Regions from separate parts of the Nocardioides panzhihuensis genome, predicted to be linked through region 1. Evidence: riboswitches for the same ligand, from Rfam matches in the RefSeq annotation. Region 1 holds a riboswitch; the other holds the start of a gene.
What was found. Region 1 has a riboswitch for cobalamin ahead of BJ988_RS30550 (nitrite reductase). Riboswitches for the same ligand answer to the same signal wherever they lie in the genome.

Region 2: another riboswitch for cobalamin. It lies ahead of BJ988_RS04285 (prenyltransferase/squalene oxidase repeat-containing protein); the one in region 1 lies ahead of BJ988_RS30550 (nitrite reductase).

Annotation. Positions count from the first base shown of each region.
Region 1 covers NZ_JACBZR010000001.1:3,634,931-3,641,981, reverse strand. Annotated here, with positions in the region: gene BJ988_RS17290 (aldehyde dehydrogenase (NADP(+))) at 1-449, shown strand, start outside; gene BJ988_RS17285 (enolase C-terminal domain-like protein) at 446-1,786, shown strand; gene BJ988_RS17280 (TSUP family transporter) at 1,827-2,627, shown strand; gene BJ988_RS17275 (ABC transporter substrate-binding protein) at 2,667-3,833, opposite strand; cobalamin riboswitch at 3,938-4,139, shown strand; partial or broken gene BJ988_RS30550 (nitrite reductase) at 4,196-4,384, shown strand; gene BJ988_RS17265 (precorrin-8X methylmutase) at 5,084-5,692, shown strand; gene cobJ (precorrin-3B C(17)-methyltransferase) at 5,689-7,051, shown strand, end outside.
Region 2 covers NZ_JACBZR010000001.1:914,903-921,953, forward strand. Annotated here, with positions in the region: gene gatA (Asp-tRNA(Asn)/Glu-tRNA(Gln) amidotransferase subunit GatA) at 1-1,166, shown strand, start outside; gene gatB (Asp-tRNA(Asn)/Glu-tRNA(Gln) amidotransferase subunit GatB) at 1,163-2,671, shown strand; gene BJ988_RS04275 (NYN domain-containing protein) at 2,823-3,578, shown strand; gene BJ988_RS04280 (hypothetical protein) at 3,609-4,250, opposite strand; cobalamin riboswitch at 4,314-4,452, shown strand; gene BJ988_RS04285 (prenyltransferase/squalene oxidase repeat-containing protein) at 4,519-5,592, shown strand; gene BJ988_RS04290 (hypothetical protein) at 5,703-6,230, shown strand; gene BJ988_RS04295 (CbiQ family ECF transporter T component) at 6,227-7,051, shown strand, end outside.

The DNA.
Region 1 (7,051 bases):
CACCCCAGATCGTCGAGGCCGCCCGCCTCGACGGCGTGACCGACGAGATCTTCGGCGCCTCCGGCGTCGTGATCCGCTACGACTCCGTCGAGGAGCTGCTGCCCAGCCTGAGCTCCCTCGAGGGCCAGCTGACCGCGACGGTCCACGCCACCGACGCCGACGACGAGGCCGCCGCTCAGGTCGTCTCCGCGCTCGAGCTGAAGGTCGGCCGGATCCTCTTCAACGGCTGGCCCACCGGCGTCGAGGTCGGCCACGCGATGGTCCACGGCGGCCCGTTCCCGGCCACCTCAGACTCCCGCACCACCTCGGTCGGCAGCCTCGCGATCGAGCGCTTCCAGCGTCCGGTCGCCTACCAGGACGTCCCCACGGCGCTCCTCCCGGAGGCCGTACGCGACGACAACCCGTGGCACCTCGCCCGCCGGATCGACGGCGAGCTCCAGCTGCCATGACCGCCAGCACCACCACTGTGCCCACCATTGGCAAGATCGAGGTCGTCCCCGTCGCGGGCCACGACTCGATGCTGCTCAACCTCAGCGGCGCCCACGCGCCGTTCTTCACCCGCAACATCGCGATCCTCACCGACTCCGAGGGCCGCGAGGGCGTCGGCGAGGTCCCCGGCGGCGAGCCGATCCGACGCACCATCGAGGAGGCCGCCGAGCTGCTCGTCGGCCAGCCCGTCACCCGCTACCGCAGCCTGCTTCGGCAGGTGGCGGAGCGGTTCGCCGACCGCGACGCCGGCGGCCGCGGAGCCCAGACGTTCGACCTGCGTACGACCGTCCACGCCGTCACCGCGCTGGAGTCCGCGCTCCTCGATCTCGCAGGTCAGGCGCAGGGTGCGCCGGTCGCCGAGCTGCTCGGCGACGGTCAGCAGCGCGACAGCGTACCGATGCTCGGCTACCTCTTCTACGTCGGCGACCCCGACAAGACCGACCTGCCCTACCTGCGTGAGACCGAGGCTGCCGACGACTGGGACCGCGTCAGGAGAGAGGTCGCACTGACCCCCGAAGCGGTCGTACGCCTCGCCGAGGCCGCCCAGGCCCGCTACGGCTTCACCGACTTCAAGCTCAAGGGCGGCGTCCTCCCCGGTGAGGAGGAGGTCGCGGCGGTGACAGCCCTCCACGAGCGCTTCCCCGACGCCCGGATCACCCTCGACCCCAACGGCGGCTGGCTGCTCGCCGACGCGGTCCGGCTGCTGAAGGGCAAGGACGACGTGCTCGCGTACGCCGAGGACCCCTGCGGCGCCGAGGGCGGCTACTCCGGGCGCGAGATCATGGCCGAGTTCAAGCGCGCCACCGGGCTGCGTACGGCGACCAACATGATCGCCACCGACTGGCGCCAGATGGCGCACGCGATCCGCACCGACGCCGTCGACATCCCGCTGGCCGACCCGCACTTCTGGACCATGTCCGGCTCCGTCCGCGTCGCCCAGCTGTGCCACGACTTCGGACTGACCTGGGGCTCCCACTCCAACAACCACTTCGACGTCTCGCTGGCGATGTTCACCCACGTCGGCGCCGCGGCGCCGGGGGAGATCACCGCGCTGGACACCCACTGGATCTGGCAGGACGGCCAGGGGCTGACCGAGTCACCGCTGCAGATCCGCGACGGTGCCATCGAGGTCCCGACCGCCCCCGGCCTCGGGATCCGGCTCGACCGCGAGCGGGTCGCGGCCGCCCACGAGCTCTACCTCGAGCACGGCCTCGGCGTACGCGACGACGGCGTCGCCATGCAGTACCTGGTGTCGGGGTGGACCTTCGACCCCAAGCGCCCGTGCCTGGTCCGTTGAGCGCTGAGCTCTGGGCTGGGGCTCCGCGGACGTCGGCCCGGTGAACGCCGAGCTCGCCTGGCTCCTGCTCGCCGGCATCGGCGCCGGACTGACCGGCTCGGTGGCCGGTCTGGCCTCGCTGGTCAGCTACCCCTCCCTGCTGGCCGCGGGCCTGCCGCCGGTCGTCGCCAACGTCACCAACACCGTGGCGATGTTCGGCGTCACCGGCGGCACCATCGCCGGGTCGCGCCGCGAGCTCCGCGGCCAGGGCAGGAGGATCGCCTGGCTGGGTCTGGCCTCGTTCCTCGGCGGCGCGGTCGGCGCGGCTCTGCTGCTCACCACGCCGGCGGAGGCGTTCGAGGCGATCGTGCCCTGGCTCGTCGGCAGCGGCGCCGTCCTCCTGCTGCTCCGTGACCGGATCAGGGGGTGGGCTGCTGCAAGGGGGTCTCGACAAGCTCGACCACCGATCGACGCCCTACCGCCAGACGGCGCAGGCAGGCGTACGTTGGCGCGCGGCTTCGGGTGGGGCGTGATCGTCTTCGTGCTCGGCATCTACGGCGGCTACTTCGGCGCGGGTGTCGGCATCATCGCGCTGGCCGTTCTCGTGCTCGAGCGCGCCGAGGCGCTCGCGATCACCAACGCCGTCAAGAACGTCGCGACCGGCGTCGCCAACGGCACCGCGGCGATCGCGTACGTCTTCTTCGCTCCTGTCGACTGGCCTGCCGCGATCGCCTTGGGGCTGGGGGCGGTGATCGGCGGCTTCCTCGGCCCCGGGATCGTCCGGGTCGCGCCCGAGCGTCCGCTGCGCTGGCTGGTCGGGCTCGCCGGGCTCGGTCTCGCGCTGCACCTGGCGACCAGCTAGCGACCAGCTAGCGACCAGCTAGCGCGCAGCTAGCCGAGCTCAATCGCTGGTCGAGCCGATCTTGCGCAGCACCACGTTGCGGTGGCCGTCGGGGCCGCCCTTGACCACGCGCAGGAAGTAGGGCTGGTCCGGGTTGTTCTTGGGGTCGAAGGACCAGTTCCCACGCGGGCTGGCGATGGTGCCGACCGACCCGAGGGAGTCGGCGATCTCGTTGCGGTCGACGTCGTCGGAGAGCGCGAGAGCCTTGTCGAGTGCAGCCGCCGCGTCGTAGGCCTGCACCGCGTAGACCGTCGGAGCGGCGTCGTACGCCTCGCGGTAGTCCAGCACGAAGGCGGCGTTGGCCAGCGAGTCCGTCGCGGCGCTGTAGTGCAGCGCGGTCCGCACCCCGGTGGCGGCGCCGGCCAACGTGGTCAGGACGTCGCCCTCGGTGAGGAAGCCGGGACCGTAGAGCGGGATCTTCCGAGCCGTGCGGGACCCGCGGTAGGCCCGCACGAACGCCTCCGCCTGCTTGCCGGCATAGGCGGCGTAGATGGCGTCCGCGCCCGACTTCGCGGCCTCGTCGAAGAGGCCGGACCACTCCCGGGACGTGCCGGACGACGTGTATCCCTGGCCCGAGATGGTCCCGCCCGACGCCTCGACGGCGATCATGAAGCTGTCGGCGAGCTCGTGCCCGGTGGCGTCGTCGGAGGCGATGACGTACGCCGAGCCCCGGTCGGTGTCGACGGCGACCGCCTTCCCGAGCGAGCCGCCCAGGCCCGAGTTGGTCGAGGACGTCCGCCACAGATAGTCGGAGCCGTCGGCGAACCGGTCGGCCCCGGCGCCGGTGACGATCAGCGGCGTCTCGTTGGCGGTCGCGACGGACTTGGCCGCGAGCGCCGTCTCCGAGCCGACCAGCCCGACGACCGCATGGACCTCGTCCTCCTCGATCAGCTTGGCGACCGCGGCGACCCCGGTCTGCACGTGGTTGCCCTCGTCGGCCTCGACGACGTCCACAAGCCTGCCGCCGAGCCTCCCGTCGTGCTGGTCGAGGTAGAGGTCGAAGCCACGGGTCATGTCGGTGCCGATCGACTCGTGCACCCCGGAGGCCGGGACCACCAGGCCGATCGAGACCTTCGACTCCGAGCTCGAGGCGCACCCGGCGAGGCCGAACGTGAGCGATGAGACGGTCACGAGAACGAACAGCTGCCGGTTGGCCGATCCGGTCACGGGAGACTCCATCTGTGGGAGGACGCGGAGCAGATTCCGAGTAGCCGAAGATTGCCACAGACCCCGGCCTGACAGCGAGCAATTCGTCGCGATGTCCCCAAGTGGGTAGTCTCGCCCTGCCAGTCGTACTCCATGCCTGATGGGGTCAGGGAACCCGGTGCAAGTCCGGGACTGACGCGCAGCGGTGAGGATGACGGGCGGGGCACGCTCTTCTTCGGGGGAGCAGTCACTGGAGCCTGGCTCCGGGAAGGCGCTCCGCTCCGATCGATTCCGAGTCCGAAGACCTGCTGGCTCTGGCGGCGCCCGCCGCCAGGTCACCACGTGCCCCGCGCAAGGGCACATGACGCAGAGCAGGTGTCCCGATGACGCGAGTCCGAACCGACCGGTGCCCGGGAGTCGGCCGTCCGTGGCCGGCAGAGGACGGCCTGCTGGTGCGGCTGCGCCTGATCGGCGGGTCCGTCTCCTCGTCGGCGCTGCTCTCGCTCGTCTCCGTCGCCGAGCGCCACGGCGACGGCAAGGTCTATCTCACCGGCCGCGCGAACCTGCAGGTCCGCGGCCTCCCCTCGGTCGACGGAGCCCTCCCGGGTGAGGTGCTCACCGCGCTGAAGGCGACCGGCCTGGTGCCGGCGCAGACCCACGAGCTCGTACGCAACGTGATGGTCTCCCCGCAGACCGGGATCGCCGGGGGCCGGGCCGACCTGCGCGGCGTCGCCGCGTCGCTGGACCGGCTGCTGTGCGGCTCGTCCCGCCTGGCCGCGCTCCCGGGACGGTTCCTCTTCGTGCTCGACGACGGTCGCGGCGACCTGGTCTCGCGCGAGTGCGACCTCGGCCTGGTCGCGCTGTCCGCCACCGAGGCTCAGCTCCGGGTCGGCGAGGCGTGGGGGCCCGTCGTACCGATCACCGAGGCCGCGCCCCGGCTGGTCGCGCTCGCCTCGCGCTTCCTGGACGTACGCGGTGAGGGCCCCTCGGCGCCCTGGCACGTCGCCGAGCTCCAGCAAGCGGAGGTCGAGCTTGTCGAGACCTCTGAACCCGACCCGCGAGTCCCGCCGCCCATCGATCCACTCGCCTTCGGGTTCGTGCCCGGCGGCGAGCACATCCCTGCCCCTGACGGAGCCCTGGACCGAGCCGCGATCGAGGCGCTGGCGGAGCAGGCCCCGGCCGTCGTGGTGACACCGTGGCACGGCGTGCTCGTACCCTCACCGCGGCTGCGCCCGACCCGGCGTTACGACTACATCGACCAGGGCCCGGCGATCTACGTCGACTCCTTCGCGACCATTCGGCGAGAGGCCGACCTCTCCGCGGTGCCGGCCGACGCCGAGCGGCTCGCGGTGCGGATGATCCACGGCAGCGGGCAGGTCGATCTCGCCTCCGACCTGGTCATCCACCCCGACCTGGTGAAGGCCGCGCGGGGTGCGCTGGAGGCCGGTGCCCCGATCCTGTGCGACGCGACGATGGTCGCGACCGGGGTCACCCGCAGCCGGCTACCGCGCGACAACGAGGTGCTCTGCATGCTCGGCGACGACCGGGTCCCGGCGCTCGCCCGGGAGTGGGGGACCACCCGCACCGCGGCCGCGCTGTCGCTGTGGGAGTCCTACCTGGAAGGTGCCGTGGTCGCCATCGGCAACGCCCCGACGGCGCTCTTCCACCTGCTCGAGATGATCCTCGACGGCGGTCCGCGGCCGGCCGCGATCGTCGGCTGCCCGGTCGGCTTCATCGGCGCCGCCGAGTCCAAGGAGGCGCTGGCCGCCTTCGCCGACGAGCACGGGATCGACATCCCCTTCGTCACCGTCCGCGGCCGCCGCGGCGGCTCCGCGATGACCTCGTCCGCCCTCAACGCACTCGCCCAGGAGCAGGAATGACCACCGAGGTACGCGGCCGGTTCAGCGTCGTCGGCATCGGCCCGGGCGACCCCGAGCTGATCACCCTCAAGGCCGCCCGGCTGATCGGCGTGGCGCCGGTCGTCGCCTACCACGCGGGCGTGCGCAAGCAGTCCCACGCCCGCCGGATCGCGTCCTCGCTGATCCCCGCCGACGCGATCGAGGAGGAGCTGCGCTACCCGGTCACGACCGGGACCACCTCGCACCCGGGCGGTTACGTCGGAGCGATGGCCGAGTTCTACGAGTCCTGCGCGGTCCGGCTCTCGGCCCACCTCGACGCCGGCCGCGACGTGGTCCTGCTCGCCGAGGGCGACCCGCTCTTCTACGGCTCCTCGATGTATCTCCACGACCGGTTCAAGGAGATCTACCCGACCGAGGTGGTGCCGGGCGTACCCGCCTTCGCGGCCGCCACCGCCGCCGTCTCGACGCCGCTCGTGCGTCAGACCGACGTCCTCACCGTCCTGCCCGGTACACTGCCCGAGCCCGAGCTCGCCCGACGCCTCGCCGACACCGAGGCCGCCATCATCATGAAGCTCGGCCGCACCTTCCCCGCGGTCCGCTCCGCGCTCGCGGCTGCCGGACGGCTGGACGGCGCCTGGTACGTCGAGCGTGCCTCGCAGCCCGAGGAGCGCTGGCTCCCGGTGGCCGACGTCGACCCGTCCTCGGTGCCCTACTTCTCCCTCATCGTCGTCCCCGGCGACACCGCCCCGACCTCCGCCGGCCGGACCTCCGCCGCCCCCGCCGCCACCGCCTCCGCCGTCCCCGCCGCCACCGTCGGTCGAGCCACCGCCACCACCGCTGGTCGAGCCGCGAGCGCCAGCGAGCGTGTCGAGACCAACACAGTCCCCTCTGCGCTCGATTCGACCCTGTTGGTCTCGACACGCCTCCGCCTAGCGGCTCCGGCGGCTCGACCGACGGGGGCCTGGGCGGCGGCTGAGTCTGCCGAGTCTGTCGAGGCGACGCGCGGGGGCGTCTCGACAGACCCGGTCTCCGGGGAGGTGCTCGTCGTCGGACTTGGGCCGGGACCGGATGGATGGCTCACCCCCGAGGTCTCAGCCGCCCTGGCCGAGGTCGGCCACGTCGTCGGCTACGCGCCCTACGTCAACCGGGTGCCCCAGCGCGAGGGCCTGCAGCGACACGCTTCGGGCAACACGGTCGAGGTAGACCGGGCCCGGCACGCCCTGGACCTGGCGAAGGCGGGGGAGAAGGTGGCCGTCGTCTCCGGCGGTGACGCCGGGGTCTTCGGGATGGCGTCGGCCGTCTTCGAGGCCGCCGAGGACGCGGCCTATGCCGACGTACGCATCCGGGTGCTGCCCGGGGTCAGCGCCGTCCAGGCGGTGG
Region 2 (7,051 bases), 2.7 Mb from region 1:
GCCTGCCGATCCTCGGCAAGACCAACATGGACGAGTTCGCGATGGGCTCCTCCACGGAGCACTCCGCCTACGGCCCGACCAGGAACCCGTGGAAGCTCGACCGGATCCCCGGCGGCTCGGGTGGTGGCTCGGCGGCCGCCGTCGCGGCGTACGAGGCGCCGCTGGCGCTCGGCACCGACACCGGTGGCTCGATCCGTCAGCCGGGTGCGGTCACCGGCACCGTCGGGGTGAAGCCGACCTACGGCTCCGTCTCCCGCTACGGCCTCGTTGCGCTGGCCAACTCGCTGGACCAGGTCGGCCCGGTGACCCGCACCGTCCTCGACAGCGCCCTGCTGCACGAGCTGATCGGCGGGCACGACCCGCTCGACTCGACCTCGACGACCACCCCGGTGACCGGGCTCGTCGACGCCGCTCGCGCCGGTGCGACCGGCGACCTCAAGGGCGTCAAGGTCGGCGTCATCAAGGAGCTGGGCGGCCAAGAAAATGGGCAGAGCGGCTGGGCGCCGGACGTGATGCGCAAGTTCGCAGAGTCGGTCGACCTGCTCACCAAGCTGGGCGCCGACGTCGTGGAGGTCTCCACGCCGAGCTTCGAGCACGCGATGGCCGCCTACTACCTGATCCTGCCGGCGGAGTGCTCCTCCAACCTGGCCAAGTTCGACGCGATGCGCTACGGCCTGCGGGTCACCCCCGACGGGTCGCCGTCCGCCGAGGACGTGATGAAGGCGTCGCGCGACGCCGGCTTCGGCGACGAGGTCAAGCGCCGGATCATCCTCGGCACCTATGCGCTCTCGAGCGGCTACTACGACGCCTACTACGGCCAGGCGCAGAAGATCCGCACCCTGATCATCGAGGACTTCAAGAAGGCCTTCGAGCAGGTCGACGTGCTGGTCTCGCCGACGTCCCCGTCGACCGCGTTCCCGCTGGGCGCGAAGCTCGATGACCCGCTCGCGATGTACATGCAGGACCTGGCCACCATCCCGGCCAACCTGGCCGGCACTCCCGGCATCTCCATCCCGGCCGGGGTTTCCGACGTGGACGGGCTGCCTGTCGGCGTACAGCTCCTCGCGCCGGTCCTGGAGGACGCCCGTCTCTACCGCGTCGGTGCTGCCCTCGAGGGCGCCGTCGGCCCGGTGCTCTCGATCGACAAGCTGGAGGTGGCCCGATGACGGCTGTATCCGATTCTTTGGGTCTCGTCCCGTTCGACGAGGTGCTGGAGAAGTACGACCCGGCGATGGGCCTGGAGGTCCACGTCGAGCTGAACACCAACACCAAGATGTTCTGCGGCTGCCCGGCGACGTTCGGCGGCGAGCCCAACTCCCAGGTCTGCCCGACCTGCCTCGGCCTGCCCGGCTCGATGCCGGTCGTGAACGCCAAGGCGGTGGAGAGCGCGATCCGGATCGGGCTCGCGCTCAACGGCAGGATCGCGGAGTGGTGCCGGTTCGCCCGGAAGAACTACTTCTACCCGGACATGCCGAAGAACTTCCAGACCTCTCAGTACGACGAGCCGATCGTCTACGACGGCTACCTCGACGTCGAGGTGGAGGGGGAGACCTACCGGGTCGAGATCGAGCGCGCCCACATGGAGGAGGACACCGGCAAGACCACCCACATCGGTGGTGCGACCGGCCGAATCCACGGTGCCGACTACTCGCTGGTCGACTACAACCGCGCGGGCATCCCCCTGATCGAGATCGTCACGCGTCCGATCCTCGGCGCCGGCGCCAAGGCGCCGCAGGTGGCGAAGGCCTACGTCGCCGCGCTGCGCGAGATCCTGCTGGGCCTGGGCGTCTCCGACGTACGCATGGACCAGGGCTCGATGCGCTGCGACGTGAACCTGTCGCTGTCCCCGAAGGGCTCCGGGACTCTCGGGACGCGCACCGAGACGAAGAACGTCAACTCGCTGCGCTCGGTCGAGCGGGCCGTACGTTTCGAGATGTCGCGTCACGCCGGGATCCTCGACGCGGGGGAGGCGATCTTCCAGGAGACCCGCCACTTCCACGAGGACACCGGCACCACCTCGGCCGGCCGGGCGAAGTCGGACGCCGACGACTACCGCTACTTCCCAGAGCCGGACCTGGTTCCCGTCGCGCCGTCGCGTGAGTGGGTCGAGGAGTTGCGCGCGAGCCTGCCGGAGCGCACCGCCGACAAGCGGGCGCGCCTGCAGGTCGAGTGGGGCTACTCCGACCTGGAGATGCGCGACGTCTGGGCCGCCGGCGCTCTGTCGCTGATCGAGGCGACGGTCGCCGAAGGAGCCTCCGCACAGGCCGCCCGTAAGTGGTGGATGGCCGAGCTCTCCCGCAGTGCCAACGACCGTGGCGTCGAGCTCGCCGAGCTCGGGGTCACCCCGGTGCAGGTCGCCGAGGTGCAGAAGCTGGTCGACGCCAAGACGCTGACCGACAAGCTGGCCCGCCAGGCCTTCGAGGGTCTTCTCGCAGGTGAGGGCACCGTCTCCGAGATCATCGACGCCCGCGGCCTCGCCGTGGTCTCCGACGACGGCGCGCTCGGTGCCGCTGTCGACGAGGCCATCGACGCCCAGCCCGCGGTCGCCGAGAAGATCCGCGGCGGCAACCAGGCCGCGGTCGGCGCGCTCATCGGCGCGGTCATGAAGGCGACCGGTGGCAAGGCCGACGCCAAGCGGGTCCGCGAGCTGATCCTGGAGAAGCTCGCCTGACGTACGCGCTGGCCTGACGTACGACATCGCCCGCGCTTTCCCGCCATGGTGGGAGAGCGCGGGCGTTTCGCGTCCGTGAGCGGTGCACAATCGAGCCGTGGTGGGAAGGTGCAGCCCGCCCTCAGCCTCAGGGGCTGGCAGACTGTCCCGAATGACCGAGCCCTTCCGTATTGCCCTGCTCATCGACGCGGACAATGCTCCCGCGTCCAAGATCGACGCGATCCTCAACGACCTGGCCGAGTACGGCGAGGTGACGATCCGCCGGGCCTACGGCAACTGGACCAAGTCCGAGCTCAAGAGCTGGATCGGGGAGCTGCACGACGCCGCGATCCGGCCGATGCAGCAGTTCGACCTGACCGCGCACAAGAACGCCTCCGACATGGCGCTCGCGATCGACGCGGTCGAGCTGCTCCATGCGGCCATCCCGGACGCGTTCGCGCTGGTCTCCTCCGACTCCGACTTCACCCCGCTGGTGCACTACCTGCGGGAGAAGGGTCGCGCGGTCTACGGCTACGGCCGGGAGAAGACACCGGCGCCGTTCAAGAGCGCCTGCACCCGGTTCACCGTCGTGGAGAAGCTCGGTGACACCGAGGAGGTGACCGAGACCGAGGCCGGCGTAGCGCCCGCCCGCAAGCAGGCCGCCGCCGCGACCACGGGCCAGGTGCTGAAGCGCAACGCCAGGCTGATCCAGCTGCTGCGCAACTCCATCGCCGCGGCCGCCGACGACGACGGCTGGGCCCTGGTCGGCACCGTCGTCTCCCGCATCCGCAACCAGTCCTCCGAGGACCCCCGCAACTACGGCTACGCCACCTGGACCAAGCTGATCAAGGCGATCGACCTGTTCGAGCTCAAGGACGAGGGCACCTCGGCGATCGCGGTCAGCGACCGGCGCAACGGCAGGAAGTGACGTACCCCTCCGGTACGTCCTCTGCGGACATCACCGTCCGCGCGTCTCCGCGACGGCCGGACGGGCGCATCTGATCCCCTTGGGCACCGACCCGTTGAGGTGCTTCAGGGCGGCCTTGAAGTCGCGGCAGCGCTCGGCGTCCTCGGCCTTGTTGCGGGGGTAGCCGATCGCCGCGTTGACCTTGCCCATGTCGAGGGCGTCGGCGAGCGGGTTGATGTCGCGGGCGACGGTCCAGTACCACCGCGAGATCGGCGCGCTGTGGTCCAGGGACCTGGCCAGCTCGGGGCGGCGGCGCAGGTCGATGTCGAAGTAGGCGCCGGCGTCGGTGTAGTTGGCCTCGCCGGTCAGCTGGATGTAGCCACGGCCGGTGAACTTCCGCTTGTCGCGGCCCTTGGCGTCGTGGTGGAACGAGCTCTCGTTGGCGAGCGTGGTCAGGTAGGCCGCCTGTCGGTAGGCGGTGGTGATCCGGGCGTCGGCCATCGCGCGGTTGAGGGTCGGGAGGCCGGTCTCGACGGTCCGCCGGTCGCCGACCTTCTCGCCGAACATGGCGACGAGATCGGCGTACGTCACCGATGTCCGGGCCGGTTCGGCCCGGGCTGGGATGGTCGGGAGGAGGGCGAGAAGGGTGGCCGAGATCGATGCTGCGACAAGGCCGAGAATCCTGTGGCGCATGGGGACAGAGTGACTGCTCGAACCGCGATCCCGCAAGCAGAGCCCGCCCGGCATAGGATTGCCCCGAATTAGCAGAGCCTCAATCAACACACGCCGTGGTGGGGGAAGCCGGTCGAACTCCGGCGCTGACCCGCAACCGTAGGCCCAGGACTCCGAGGTGTCCTGAGCGAGCCGGAGCACCCGTCGACGGACGCGTACTGACCTGACGCTGTCGTGGAACGCAGCGGGTCGGCCTCGTGCCTTCCCGACGAACAGCGCGGAAGGAACCATGAAGAAGACCGTCTTCGGCGGCATCGCCGCCGCCCTCGCCCTCACCTCGCTCGCCGGCTGCGGCGACAAGGCCATCGAGGAGGGGGAGAAGAGCACCTACGACGCCAAGGTGTCCACCTCGGTGGCCGACTGGCTCGTCGCCCAGGCGCCAAAGGGTGTGGCCCGCAACGCGCAGTACGGCACCGACGACTTCGGGCTCAGCGCCGACATCGGGATCGCGCTGGCTGAGATCGGCGGCTACGACGAGGAGCTCGCGACGATCACCGACGCCGTGATGGAGAACAAGGCCGCCTACACCTCGCCCGGCTTCGGCACCGTCACCTCGGCCGGCGCCACCGCGAAGGCGCTCGTCCTCCAGCAGAACGTCGACGCCTCCGACCCCGGCCTGCTCACGCAGCTCGAGGGCACGGTCGCCGAGAACGGCCGGATCGCCGACAAGCTCGACACCAAGAACAAGGAGGCGGCCGACTACTCCAACACCATCGGCCAGTCGTACGCCGTGTGGGCACTGAGCAACGCCGAGAGCAAGAAGGCCGCGGCCGCGGCGGAGTTCCTGGCCGGGCAGCAGTGCGAGGAGGGCTGGTTCCGGGTCACCTTCACCGCCGACGCCGCTGCCGCCGACCAGACCTGCGACGGTGACCCGAAGGCCGTCCCGGACGCCGACGCGACCGCGTTCGCGCTGATCGCCCTGTCGTCGGTGGCGAGCCCGGAGGCGGAGAAGGCCGTCAAGTCGGGCGCGGACTGGCTGAAGGAGACCCAGGCCGAGGACGGCTCGCTGAAGGCAGCCACCGGCAACGTCGCCAACTCCAACACCACCGGCCTGGCCGGATGGGCGTTCGGGCGTGCCGGCGAGACCGCTGCCGCCGAGAAGGCGGCCGCCTGGGTCGCCGACCACGTCGTGACCTGTGGTGACGACGCCGGGGCGGTGGCCTACGACGACGCCGCGCTGACCGAAGGCAACACCAAGGGGCTGACGAAGGAGTCCGAGGGGATGTACCGCCTCGCGGCCGCACAGGCGCTGCCGTCGCTGGTCTTCCTGCCCAAGGACGCGACCGCGAAGAGCTCGTGCTGACTCTGCGGTCCGTAGCGGTGGCCCTGGCGATCCTCGCCGGGGCCACCGCACCCGTCTCATCCGCAGTCTCATCGTCAGCCGCGTCCTCCGCCGTGGAACCGTGCGCGGGCGTGACCGTCGTGGTCGAGCCGAACGCGTTGGGCGGCGGTCCCAAGGTCGCCTGCGTCCAGCCGGAGGAGGGCGACACCGGCGCCGATCTCTTCGAGAAGGCGGGACATCCGCTCACCTTCGTGACCTCGATGCCGAGCGTCGTCTGCCGCGTCGCGGGCCGGCCGGAGGAGGCGGGCTGCGCCCAGATGCCGCCCGCTGACGCCTACTGGTCGCTGTGGATCACCGACGACTCGGGCGCCTGGAGCTACGCCTCCAGAAATGTTACCGAAATAGCCGTGACCTCCGGGCAGGGTGTTGCGTTCACGTGGATAGACGACAATGTCGTTACCGCTCCGGCGACGGTGCTTGGGGATGCTGTGGGGGCGCCCTCAAGCCCGTCGCCGGAGTCATCTCCGGAGGACTCGACAGGCTCGAACACCGAGCCGCGGCCGAGCTCCGACCCCGAGCCGCTGCCCGCCTGGGTCGCGCCGGTCGGCATCCTCGGTCTCTTCGCTCTCGCCGGTGCCGTGTGGTGGCGTCGGCGATGAGCGATGTGATCCGCAGGGCCGCGGTCGCGCGTCTGCCGCGTGATCTGCACCCGGTCGCCTGGTGGGTGTGGGCGATCGGCCTGGCCGCGTACGCCTCGTTCACCACCAACCCGCTGCTGCTCCTGCTCCTGGTAGGGGTGGTGTCGGTCGTGGTCGCCGCGCGACGCGGCGACCAGCCGTGGGCGAGGTCGTTCCGGCTCTACGTCGGCCTCGCGCTCTTCATCGTCGTGACCCGGGTGCTCTTCCGGGTGCTTCTGGGTGCCGTGCCGGGTCACGTGCTCATCGATCTGCCGGAGATCCCGCTCCCGGACTGGGTGCTGGGGATCCGGCTGCTCGGCCCGCTCACCCGAGAGGCGTTGCTGGCCGGCCTCTACGACGGGATGCGGCTGGGTGCGATCGTGATCTGCGTCGGCGCGGCCAACGCGCTGGCGAACCCGAAGCGACTGCTCCGTTCGCTGCCGCCGGCTCTCTACGAGGTCGGCACCGCCGTCGTGGTCGCGGTGACCGTGCTGCCCCAGCTGGCCGAGTCGGTCCAGCGGGTGCGCGCCGCGCAACGGCTGCGCTCCGGTGCGACCGGAAAGGTCAAGCGGCTGCGCCGCTTCCTCGTCCCGGTGCTCGAGGATGCCCTGGAGCGGTCGATGGCGCTGGCGGCCGGGATGGACACGCGCGGTTACGGCCGCACCGCCGGGATCCCGGCCCTCACCAGGCGGATCACCTCGGCGCTCATGCTGGTCTCCCTCGTCGGCCTCTGCGTCGGCGTCTACGCGGTCCTGGACGGCACCACGCCCGGCTGGCTGGCCGCCACCATGCTGGTGCTCGGC